Regions from separate parts of the Desulfomicrobium escambiense DSM 10707 genome, predicted to be linked through region 2. Evidence: predicted binding sites of a transcription regulator. Region 2 holds the regulator's gene; the other holds the start of a gene.

What was found. Region 2 encodes sigma-54, which starts transcription at its own class of promoters, with help from an activator protein. Its sites were predicted from a motif close to CTGGCACGGNNNNTGCTT; they were not measured.
Region 1: a site for sigma-54 is predicted at 3,752-3,769, ahead of G394_RS17430 (VgrG-related protein). Genes of this name have one in related genera too.

Annotation. Positions count from the first base shown of each region.
Region 1 is NZ_AUAR01000001.1:206,056-211,966, forward strand. Features, by position in the region: gene G394_RS0100930 (tRNA dihydrouridine synthase) at 1-275, shown strand, start outside; gene G394_RS0100935 (YqaA family protein) at 277-711, shown strand; gene pyrC (dihydroorotase) at 736-1,719, shown strand; gene G394_RS21710 (hypothetical protein) at 1,721-2,698, shown strand; gene G394_RS17430 (VgrG-related protein) at 2,808-3,701, opposite strand; gene G394_RS0100955 (extracellular solute-binding protein) at 3,994-5,049, shown strand; gene G394_RS0100960 (ABC transporter ATP-binding protein) at 5,114-5,911, shown strand, end outside.
Region 2 is NZ_AUAR01000027.1:15,430-21,340, forward strand. Features, by position in the region: gene rapZ (RNase adapter RapZ) at 1-45, opposite strand, end outside; gene G394_RS0115385 (PTS sugar transporter subunit IIA) at 68-517, opposite strand; gene hpf (ribosome hibernation-promoting factor, HPF/YfiA family) at 522-1,064, opposite strand; gene rpoN (RNA polymerase factor sigma-54) at 1,131-2,561, opposite strand; gene lptB (LPS export ABC transporter ATP-binding protein) at 2,674-3,396, opposite strand; gene G394_RS0115405 (LptA/OstA family protein) at 3,393-3,908, opposite strand; gene lptC (LPS export ABC transporter periplasmic protein LptC) at 3,924-4,460, opposite strand; gene G394_RS0115415 (KdsC family phosphatase) at 4,457-4,981, opposite strand; gene kdsA (3-deoxy-8-phosphooctulonate synthase) at 4,971-5,777, opposite strand; gene G394_RS0115425 (CTP synthase) at 5,774-5,911, opposite strand, start outside.

The sequences.
Region 1 (5,911 bases), on a different contig from region 2:
TGGCGGGTACGTTTACGCCCGACGAGGACGTCTTCCTGCGCACGGCCCTGGCCGTCATCGATGCCATCTGGCGGCACTACGAGCCGACGCGGGCCATCAAGATGTACAAGAAGTTCGCGCCGTACCTGGCCGCCAACTTCGTCTTCGGCCACAGCCTGTGGCCCGCGCTGGTGCGCGGCGAGACCCGCGAGGACATGGCGGACAACGCCGTGCGCGTGCTGGGGCCGCGGCCGCAGGTGGCCTCAACCCCCAACGCCTTCCTCTTCACGGCCTGACATGGAACAGCTGCTTCTCGACTACGGCCTCTACGGGCTCTTCATCCTGGCCTTCCTGGCGGCCTCGGTCTTTCCGGTGCCCTCGGAACCGGGGTTCGCGGCCATGATCCTGGCCGGGTCGGACCCCGTGGCCTGCGTCGTCGCCGCCACCCTGGGCAACACACTGGGCGCCGCCACCACCTGGGCCGTAGGGCGGTGGGGGAGCGAGGCCTTCCTGCGGCGCTTCCTGGGCCTGTCCGAGGTCAACCGCGAGCGCGCGCGGCGCATCTTCGCCCGCTTCGGGCCCTGGAGCCTGCTGCTGGCCTGGGCCCCGGTCATCGGCGACCCGCTGTGCGCCGTGGCCGGCCTCTTCAGCCTGCCCATGATCCGCTTCTTCCCGCCCGTTCTGGTCGGCAAGTTCGCCCGCTACGCCGCCCTTGCCTATCTCCTTTCCTGACATAGCAGGAAACATGGAGGATTCATGCTGACTCTGCATTCCCCCCTCGACATGCACGTCCATCTGCGCCAGGGCGACATGCTCTCCCTCGTCGCGCCGCACACGGCCCGTTCCTTCGCGGCCGCCGTGGTCATGCCCAACCTGACGCCGCCCGTGACGACCATGGCGCAGGTGCGGGAATACCGGCAGGCCATCCTTCAAGCGGCGGGGCGGCCCTTCACGCCGCTCATGACCCTCTTTTTCCGGGAATACTCCCGCGCCGAGTTGGAGGAGGCCAGGCCGCACGTCATCGGCGTCAAGCTCTACCCGGCCGGCATGACCACCAACTCCGAGGCGGGGCTGGCCGATATGGACCGCGCCGCGCCGACCCTTGAGATCATGGAGGACCTGGGGCTCCCGCTGCTGATTCACGGCGAGGGCTGCGGCTTCGTCATGGACCGCGAGGCCGAGTTCCTGCCCGTGGTTGAACGCTGGGCGCGAGCCTTTCCGAAGCTGCGCATCGTGCTGGAGCACGTGACCACGGTCGATGGCGTCGCGCTGCTGGACCGCTGCGACAACGTTTTCGCCACCGTGACCCTGCATCATCTGCTCATGACCCTCGACGACGTCATCGGCGGGCTCATGCGGCCGCACCTCTTCTGCAAGCCAGTGGCCAAGCGCCCCGAGGACCGCGCGGCCCTGCGCGAGGCGGCGTTGAATCACCCCAAGGCCTTCTTCGGCAGCGACACGGCGCCGCATCCCGTAAGCGCCAAGGAAGCCCCGGGCTGCGCCGCCGGCATCTTCTCTGCGCCCGTGGCCCTGCCGGCCCTGACCGCGCTCTTCGAGGAACTGGGCGCTCTGGATCGGTTGCAGGCCTTTGTTTCGGACCGTGCATGCGCGGCCTACGCGTTTGCGCCGCCCGAGCGCGAGGTCGTGCTGGAGCGCCGGGCGTGGACCGTACCGGAGCGTTTCGGCCCGGTCGTGCCGTACCTGGCCGGGCAGACCTTGAACTGGAAGGTGGTGGGGTAGCATGTACGTCGCCATGCTGCGCGAGATGGGGCGGCCGCGCTTCGAGCTGCGCCGGACCGTGCCCAGGGAGGAGGGCCTGGGCTTCGAGGTCCTGGCGGACCTGGGAGCCGATCCGGGGCGGGTGGCCCGTTTCGGGCGCTTCGGCATGTCCTACGCCGAGGAGCTGCTGGAGGCCCTGGCCCATCTGGACCTGGACCCGGACAGCCTGGACGAGGCCTTCGCCCCCTTCGCGCCCCAGGGCTACAGCCCGTCCGCGGACCGGGGCAAGGTCTGGCGGCGCACGGTGCCGACCCGCGTCCAGGAGGACGAGATCCGCGCCCTGCACCCCTTCGACCGCCGGCGCATGGCCTACCTGCGCTCGGGGGAGGTCAACCTGAGCCGCATCGACGAGGTCAACCCAAAGATGTTCCGCGGGCTGGTGGGCAAGGGACGCGACGAGGTGGAGCAGCTCTTCCTGCGCATGGAGCGCGAGCTGCCCCTGCGGGAGGCGAGGAACTACGTGCACGCCATCCTGAACCTGCAGCGGCATTTCGCGGATCTCACGGCGCGGACCATGCCCGAGGCCCTGGACCCGGACTGCCTTGACGAGGCCTTCATGCGCGAGTTCTGCGCCATCCTGGGCGACCCGTCCTTCGGCCGGGGTCTGCCGACGGGACCCGAAGCCTATCTGCGGCGCTACGCGCTACTCCATTTCGACTTCGATTTTCCGGCCGCGGACGGCTTCCGGCGCATCTACGAAGACTTCATGAACGATTTCCGCCGCCTGCCGCCGCGGCCCAGGCCCGTGCAGCCCGAGCGGGTACGGGAACTGTTCGGCCTGACCATGGCCGAGATCAGGAAGATGTCCAGGCGGGAGTTTGCGCGGGTCTTCCGCAAGAAGGCCATGTCCATGCACCCGGACAAGGGCGGGGACCACGACGCCTTCGTGGAGCTTCTGGAGACGTACAAGCGGATGATCAGGGGAAAGAGCGAAGGGTGAGGAGGAAGGCAGGCATGGACTTCATGGACGTCATGGACTGGGCTGTGCATGGTCCATAAGGTCCATATCGTCCATGAAGTCCCATATAGTCCATCGCCCTCCCCTTAGCCTAGGCCCTGGCGTCCTCGCCCTGGAGCATGGCCAGGACCATTTCCTTCTCCGTGTTCATGCGGCCGCGCACGCTGGCCTGCACGGTGGCGGTGGAGGAGCCGAACTGGGCTTTGCGGTTCTCGTAGACCTTGTCGATGAGCTTCTGGGCGAACCTGTTTTCGGGTAGTTCGCCGTCGATGGACTTGATGGCGCGGCTGAAAATCCTGGCCGCGCCCGCCGGGCCGTGCTGGACGGCCGTGCTCCACAGGGCTTCGCGCGCCGCTGCGGGCAGTTCGTCCACGTTCATGCCGGTGCGTGACAGGATTTTGTCCTTGGCCGGTTCGTAGTGTGTGGATTCGATGAATTCCCGCTGCAGCCGGCCGAATTTTTCCGGGTCCTGTTCGGCGATGCTGCGCCAGGCGTCGGGCATGCGGCCCTTGGTCGAGCCCGTGTTGGCCGCCCCGGCGCCCTTGAGCTTGGCGGCCCAGTCGGGCTCCCTGTCCTTCAGAAATTCGATGAACTCCTTCATGGTGCCCGGTTTGGAGGCGATCTGGTAGGTGCCGTAGGAGGTGCCGCCGTTCTTGTCGTAGCCGATGGCGCTGACCCCTTCCGTCCCGGACTCGAAGGCGGCCGAGAGTTCGCCGATGCCGGCGTGGGCGTCGGCAGCGCCCTTGCCACCGGCCGTGGCGGGGGGCTGACGCATGAGCGAGGCCAGGCCGTTCAGGGCGCTCTGCATCAGCGAGTTGTCCATGCCCGATCCGCCGAGCCGGGTTCCGAGAGCCTGCGTGTCGCCACCGTCCATGGCTTGGCGCATGTGGGACTGGAACCTGTCCGCGCTGGCTGCGGGCCGGCTCTGGCGCTCGGGGGCCGTGCCGAGCATGGTCATCAGCTGTATGGGATCGATAAGGCTCATGCGTGATCTCCGTGTCAAAAACCTGGCAAAAAAGGTGCTTTGCCCCATCAAAGCAGGTTTCGGGCCATTTTCGACTTTGCCCGCCGAGACCTGATTTTTCCTTTTTCCACACGAGATTGCGTCCGTCTCGACGCGTCCGGGCCGGTGACGGGGATTCGGCAGGGTTTTCCCATTGGAAGCGTTTTGAAGCTGCCTTGGACCTGACTCCGATTATTCACACGCTTGTCAGTTTAGGTTGCCAATGCTAGAAATCGGCCTGATTTCTCACACATCTTTATAAGGAGAATTTTGCATGAAACGTCTTGTTCTGCTGATGGCACTGATGCTCGCCGGTTCTTCCGTGGCCATGGCCGACACCCTGCAGCTGCTGACCTGGAAGGGCTACGCGCCCAAGGAACTTGTCGACAAGTTCCAGGCCGAGACCGGCATCAAGGTCGAGGTGACGTACTCCAACAACGAGGAAATGATCGCCAAGCTGCGGGCCACGCGCGGCGCCGGCTTCGATCTGGCCCAGCCCAGCCAGGACCGCATTTCCTCGGTGCAGGAGGAGTTCGGCATCTACCAGCCCATCGACTACGCCAAGATCCAGGCCGAACTTTTCATCCCCTCCATGCTCGACGCCGTGAAGAAGAATACCCTGGTCGGCGGCAAGTCATACGCCGTGCCCTTCTGCTGGGGCACTTCCGGCCTGGTGGTCAACTCCGCCCAGGCCAAGGGCGCCACGTCCTGGAAGGCGCTCATCGACCCGCAGTACAAGGGCCGTATCAGCTACCGGCTGAAGAGGCCCGTGCTGATCGGCCTCGGCTTTGCCATGGGTTATGACCCCTTCGCCCTCTACGCCGACGAGAAGGCCTACGGCGAGATGCTCGCCAAGATCGAGGCCGAGCTGATCAAGGCCAAGCCCCTGGTCAAGAATTACTGGGCCAACGGCGACCAGTTGCTGGAATCCGTGCGCTCGGGCGAAGTGACCGTGGCCGAGGCCTGGGACAACGGCGGCTGGAAGCTGCACGACGAGAACAAGGACCTCGACTTCGTAGCCCCGGTCGAGGGCGCCCTGGGCTGGATCGACACGTTCACCATCCCGGCCAAGGCCAAGAACGTCGAGGCCGCCTACAAGTGGATCAACTTCATGCTCAAGCCCGAGAACAGCGGCTACTTCACCTCGGCCGAGAAGACCCCCACGGCCTCCAAGGACGCCGCTCCCTTCGTCGACAAGGCCTTCCAGGCCAACTTCGACCGCTCCTTCCCCCAGGCGGTCATCGACAACATCAAGTGGTACCCGCCCGTGCCCGCCAAGCTCGAAGCCATGGAAGGCAAGGTGCTGGACAAGGTCAAGGCCGCCAACTAACGTCCCGCAGGTCCGCAGCCAGCCGGCTGCGGACCCCTCCCCAATTTTCTCACAAGGAAGGCGCATGCAACCCGATCTGGTCGTTTCCCGTCTGGTCAAGGATTTCGGAACGTTTCGGGCCGTGGACGACGTCTCGTTCCCGGTGCCCAAGGGTTCCTTCTTCTCCATCCTCGGCCCCTCGGGCTGCGGCAAGACCACGCTCCTGCGCATGATCGCGGGTTTCGAGGAACAGACGGACGGGACCATCGAGATCAGCGGCCGGGACATGCGCGGGGTCACGCCCGACAAGCGGCCCGTCAATCTGGTCTTTCAGCATCTGGCGCTCTTCCCGATGATGGACGTGGCCGAGAACATCGCCTTCGGCCTGCGGCGCCGCAAGGTGCCCACGGCTGAGATCCGCAGGCGCACGGAGGAGATTCTTGAGCGGGTCGACCTGCCCGGCTACGGCGCCAAGCGCATCAACCAGCTTTCCGGCGGCCAGAAGCAGCGCGTGGCCATCGCCCGCTGCCTGGTCCTCGAACCCAGGCTCCTGCTCCTGGACGAGCCCCTGGGAGCTTTGGACCTGAAGCTCCGCGAACAGATGAAGGTCGAGCTCAAGAAGCTGCAGGCCAAGATCGGCACGACCTTCATCTACATCACCCACGACCAGTCCGAGGCCCTGGTCATGTCCGACACCGTGGCGGTCATGAACCGGGGGCGCTTCGAGCAGGTCGGCACCCCGCAGGAACTGTACGGCGACCCGCACACCCCCTTCGTGGCCGGGTTTGTTGGCGACAGCAACCGCTGGGAGGGCGAGGTGGTGGAGATGGACGGCGAGACGGTCCTGGTCCGCACGGACGAGGACCTGGTCTTCCGGGCCCGG
Region 2 (5,911 bases):
GCCCGAGACGATGACGACGTTTTTGAGTTCGCTGCGTTTTTCCATGTGGGCGTGCCCTGCGCGGTTTTCAGACGGACTGCAGCAGCCGCCACAGGCTTTCGCCGTCGGCGGCGTCGGAAAAAGCCTGACGGAAGCCGGTGTCCTTGAGCAGGCGCGAGATTGTGGCCAGGATCTTCAGGTGCAGGCCCACCACGTTGGAGGGGGCCAGGACCGTGAAGAAGATGGTGGCCGGCTTGTGGTCCAGGCTGGCGAAATCGACGCCCTCGCGGCTGCGGCCCACGATGACCATGACCTGGCCGAGGCTGTCCAGCTTCCCGTGGGGGATGGCGATGCCGTCGCCGATGCCCGTGGTGCCGAGCAGTTCTCGGTCCATGAGCACCTGGGCCACGCGATTGGCGTCCACGCCGGGAAATTTGGCCGGAAGCGACGAAACGAGTTCGGCCAGGACCTCCTTCTTGGTCCTGGCCGAAAGGTCGGGAATGATCAGGTCCTTGTCCAGATATTCGGCAAGCTTCATGCCCTTATACCCCAGGGTCGATGAGGCCGAAGTCGCCGGTCTTGCGGCGGTAGATGACATTGACGCGTTCGTTCTCGGCGTTCAGGAAGACGAGGAAGTCGTTCTCCGTCTTGCCGAGCTGCATGGCGGCCTCTTCGACGACCATGGGTTTGGGCTCGAAGTGGTCGGTCTGCTGGATGCTCTGTCTGCGCTTGCCCGTGGTGTCCTCGTCGAAGCTGATGACGTCCATGCGCACGGTCTCGCCACCGGCCTTGCGCTTGCTCTTGTCCTTGTCGCGGATCTTGCGCATCTGGGCCTCGAGCTTGTCCCACACCATGTCCACGGTGGAGTACATGTCCTCGCTGTCCTCGCGGGCGGAGATGTGCACGTTCTTGCCGGTCAGGACGACGTCGGCGATATGGCGGAATTTCTCGACTTCGAGATTGACCTGCAGTTCGGCGTCAGGGGTGCCGGCCATGAATTTGCCGAGCTTGCCGAAACGGTCCTTGGCGTACTTGCGCAGGTGGTCGGAAGGGTCGAAGTTCTTGAAGTTGAAGACAATCCTCATGGAATCCTCCTCGTCAGTTGAGGGTCAACCCCGCGTCTTCCCCGAAGGGCGGCGAAGGGTGGGATATCAAAACACCTGCTTGCGCTTGGATGAGGACTCGATGCCCAGAACGGCGCGGTATTTGGCCACCGTGCGGCGGGCGATGTTCACATCCAGCTTCTCCTTGAGCACCGCTGCGATCTTCTCGTCGCTGTAGGGGTGCTTAGGGTCTTCCTCGCTGACCATCTTCTTGATGATGGCCTTGACGGATTCGGAGCCCACCTGGGTGCCGTCGTCCATCTCCAGCGCGGAATTGAAGAAAAATTTCAGCTCAAAGATGCCGTGCGGTGTGGCCACGTACTTGCTCGTGGTGATGCGGCTGACCGTGGACTCGTGCATCTCGATGTCGTCGGCCACGTCCTTGAGGATCAGGGGCTTTAGCTTGGTCACGCCGTGCTCGAAGAAGGCCCGCTGAAACCGCACGATGCTCTCGACCACCTTATACAGGGTTCTCTGCCTTTGGTGCAAGCTCTTCATGAGCCACATGGCCGAACGCATCTTGTCGTGCAGGTACTCCCGGTCCGGGCCCTTCACCGCCAAGTTCGTGTCTTCCATGTAGTAGGGGCTCAGCTGCAGCTTGGGCAGGCCGTCGTCGTTCATGACGATGACGAAATCGCCTTCGTACTCGTAGACGAAGACGTCGGGGCTGACGAAAACGGTGTTGTCGCTGCCGTAGCTCGCGCCGGGCATGGGGTCCAGGGTCTGGATGATGTCCAGGTAGGCCTTCAGGTCCTCCATCTGGATCTTGAACTTGCGCAGGAGCGGCTTGTAGCGGCGCTTCTCGATGTCTTCCAGGTGCTCGTCGACCAGGGAGATGAGGATGGGGTCGTCCTGGCCCAAGACCTCCAACTGGATGAGCAGGCACTCCTTGGGGGAACGGGCGGCCACGCCTACCGGGTCGAAGCGCTGCAGTCGGTACAGGACGGACTGGACCAGGGCCAGGGGCGAGAGGGTCTCGGAGGCGATCTCCTCGGCGCTGGTCGTCAGGTAGCCCAGGGAGTCCAGGTTGCCGATGATGGCCTCGCCGATGGCCTCCTCCTCTTCGGTTATGTTGGAGAGGCAGAGCTGCCACAGAAGGTGGCCTTCCAGGGAAGGCTTGCCCGAGAGCCTGGCCTCGTAAGACATCATCTCTTCGAGGGCCTCGGTCTCCTTGAACTGCACCTGCTTGGTCGTACTCGAAAAGTCGCCGAGGTAGTTCTCCCAGTCGGCGTTGCGCATGAGCTCGGCGTCGTCGAAGGACACGTCGGCCCGCTGCTCGGCGGGCGGGGCCTGGGCTTCGACCTCCTCGGAGAGTTCCCGCGGCGCTTCCTCAAGCATCGGATTTTCCAGCAGTTCCTGCTGAACGGCTTCGAGGAGCTCGAATCGGGAGAGCTGAAGCAGCTTGATGGCCTGCTGCAGCTGCGGAGTCATGACCAGCTGCTGCGTCAGCTTGAGGTTCTGTCGAAGTTCAAGGCCCATAGTGTCTCTGTCGTCTACGCGTAAGATGCAGTGTTGTCGTCGGCGGATTCATCCAGCAAAGACTTTGCCACAGAAGGCAGGTCGTGGCAATCCTTGGGAAATCGGCACGCCGCTAAAGGCTGAAACCCTCGCCGAGATAGACCTTGCGCGCCCCGGGGTCGGCGACGATTTCGTCGGGGCTGCCGCTCAGGATGATGCGGCCGTCATACACCAGATAGGCGCGGTCGCAGATCTGCAGGGTCTCGCGCACGTTGTGGTCGGAGATGAGCACGCCGATGCCCTTGGCCTTGAGGCCCTCGATGATGGTCTGGATGTCGTCCACGGCCAGGGGGTCGATGCCGGCGAAGGGTTCGTCCAGCAGGATGAACTTCGGGTCGCGGATCAGGGCGCGGGCGATTTCGAGCCTGCGCCGCTCGCCGCCGGACAGGTAGGCCGCCTGCTGGTCCTGCAGGCGGGTGATGCCCAGTTCATCTAGGAGCCTGTCGGCCGTGCGCTTCTGCTCCTCGGCCGTGCGGCCGGAGTATTCCAGGATGAGCTGCAGGTTCTGGCGCACGGTCAGCTTGCGGAAGATGGAGCTTTCCTGGGGCAGGTAGCTCATGCCCAGGCGGGCGCGCTTGTGCAGGGGCCAGCGGGTGATGTCCACGCCGTCGAGGGTGACCTCGCCGCGGGTGGGCGTGACGATGCCGGCAAGCATGTAGAAGGTCGTGGTCTTGCCGGCGCCGTTGGGGCCCAGCACGCCGACGACCTCGCCCTGGCGCACGTCGAGGTCGATGTCGCGGACAACGTCCCGGACCCCGTAGCGTTTGGCCAGCTGGCGGCCTGACAGGGTCGTCACGGCTTGAGCTCCTTGGTGTCGGCCGGGGTGTTGAAGATGGCCTCGACCCGCTGCTTGCCGCCCAGGACTTCGCTGCGGTTCTCCCGCATGTAGAGCTTGATGACTTCGCCCTGGATTTTGTTGGCACCTTCCATGAGCACGGGGTCGCCTTCGAGGGTCAGGATTTCCGTGGCCGTTTCGTATGTGGCCTTGGCGCAGGTGCCGGAGCGTCCCCTGTCGGCCTTCAGGCGGACATTGCCCTGGGAGACGATTTTCTTGATGGAGCTTTGCTGGTCCATGGCGGTCTGGGTGGAGTTGCCTCCGCCTTGCTTTTTGTCGAGGAACACGGTCAGGGTGTCGGACCACATCTCGACGTCCTGGCGGATGACGTGCACCGACCCGGAAAAGAGCACCTGATCGCCTTTCTGGGTGTAGGTCATGGTGTCGGACGTGATCTTGACCGGCACGGTCTGCTCCGCCGCCCACAGGGGGGCGGCCCATGCCAGGAGGAGAATCAGAATGAGTGAACGCATAGATGTTCCCGCTCGTCAGTTCAGGGTGACCTGGACGTAGCCGCGGGCCAGGATGTCGCCCGTGTCCAGGAAATAGGTCAGGGTGTCGGAACTGCCCTGCATGGAATCGCTTGAAATGTCGATGTGGCCGGACAGAACCAGGGTGCGGTTGCCGCCCGTGTAGTCGAGGGTGTCGGCGCGCATGCGGTATTCCCCCCGGGTGGCGTTGACGCCGTCCCACATCCTGGCGCGGTCCTCCTTCTGCCAGACCTGCCCCTTGGGCGCCGTGACTTCGACGTGGTCCTCGCCGTCCTCGCCCCAGTAGGTGATGACGGGGTCCGTCAGGATCAGCTCGTCTCCGGCCTCGGCGTAGTCCGCCCCGGCAGCGCTCAGGTTCCAGAGCTTTTTGCCGTCCTTGCCCTGGCTCAGGTTCACGCCCTTGAGGCTCAGGTCCACGTCCACGTTGCGGGCGATGTCGGGGTCCAGACGCTCGGGCCACAGCATGCGCCAACCCAGGACGGCGATGCCGGCCAGGACGAGAAGGGTCAGCAGGGCCGCCAAGGCTCGTTTCATGCCGTCAGCCACTCCCGCCACATGACGTCGAGCTTGCCCTGGGCGCGCAGGACGAAGTCCAGGGCCTCGCGCACGGCCCCGTGGCCGCCCATGGCCCGGGTGGTCCAGGCCGCGAGCTTGAGAATCTCGGGACGGGCGTTGGGCACGGCGATGGGGAAGCCGACCATGGACATGGGCGCGGCGTCGACCCAGTCGTCGCCGACGTAGGCCATGTGCTCGAAGGGGATGCCGGTCTTCTCGGAAATTTCTCGCATGGCCGGCACCTTCCGGTGGTGCCCGTAATAATAGTGGCCGATGCCCAGTTCCGTCACGCGCCGCTTCACGGCCGGGGACTCCAGGCCCGTGATGACTGCGAACTCGATGCCGGCCTTGGGGCCGAGCTTGATGCCGAGGCCGTCCTGGACGTTGAAGCGCTTCATGACGCAGCCGGATTCGTCGTAGTACAGGCCGCCGTCGGTCAGCACCCCGTCCACGTCCAGGATCATGAGGCGCACGTCGCGGGCCAGGCGCTCAGCATTCATTGGGGACGCTCCAGATGGCCGCCAGCTCCGAGAGCAGGGTGCGGGCCTTGGCCAGGGGCCAGGAGTTGGGGCCGTCGCACAGGGCCTTGTCCGGGTCCGGGTGAATCTCCATGAACAGGCCCTGGCAGCCGCTGGCAACGGCCGCTCGCGCCAGGGGCGGCACGAACTCGCGCTGGCCGCCCGAGGACGTGCCCTGGCCGCCCGGGAGCTGCACCGAGTGCGTGGCGTCGAAGATGACCGGGCAGCCGAACTGCTTCATGATGACCAGGGACCGGAAATCGACCACGAGGTTGTTGTAGCCGAACATGGAGCCGCGCTCCGTCAGCCAGATGCGCGTGAACCCTTCGGAGCGGATCTTCTCGACCGGGCCGCGCATGTCCCAGGGGGCCATGAACTGGCCCTTCTTGATGTTCACGACGCGTTCGGTGCGGGCCGCGGCCAACAGCAGGTCCGTCTGGCGGCAGAGGAAGGCCGGGATCTGCAGCACGTCGGCCACCTCGGCGGCCAGGGAGGCCTGGCGCGGCTCGTGGATGTCCGTGATGATGGGCAGGCCCGTGCGGCTCTTGATCTGGGCCAGCCAGTCGAGCCCGGTGTCCAGGCCCGGCCCCCGGAAACTCCCCCCCGCGGTGCGGTTGGCCTTGTCGTAGGAACTCTTGAAGACCAGGGGCAGGCCAAGCTCCGCGCAGATGGCCTGCAGCTCCACGGCCACGGTCATGGCCACGTCGAGGCTCTCCAGGACGCAGGGTCCGGCGATGAGGAAGGGGCGGTCGGCGACCAGTTCGGCGCAGTCGATCATGGTTCCTGCTCGGGTTTCTTGTTGGCCACGGCCGCGGCGATGAACTCGCGGAACAGCGGGTGGGGCAGCATGGGCCGGGAGGTGAACTCGGGGTGGAACTGGCAGCCCAGGAACCACGGGTGGTCCTTGATCTC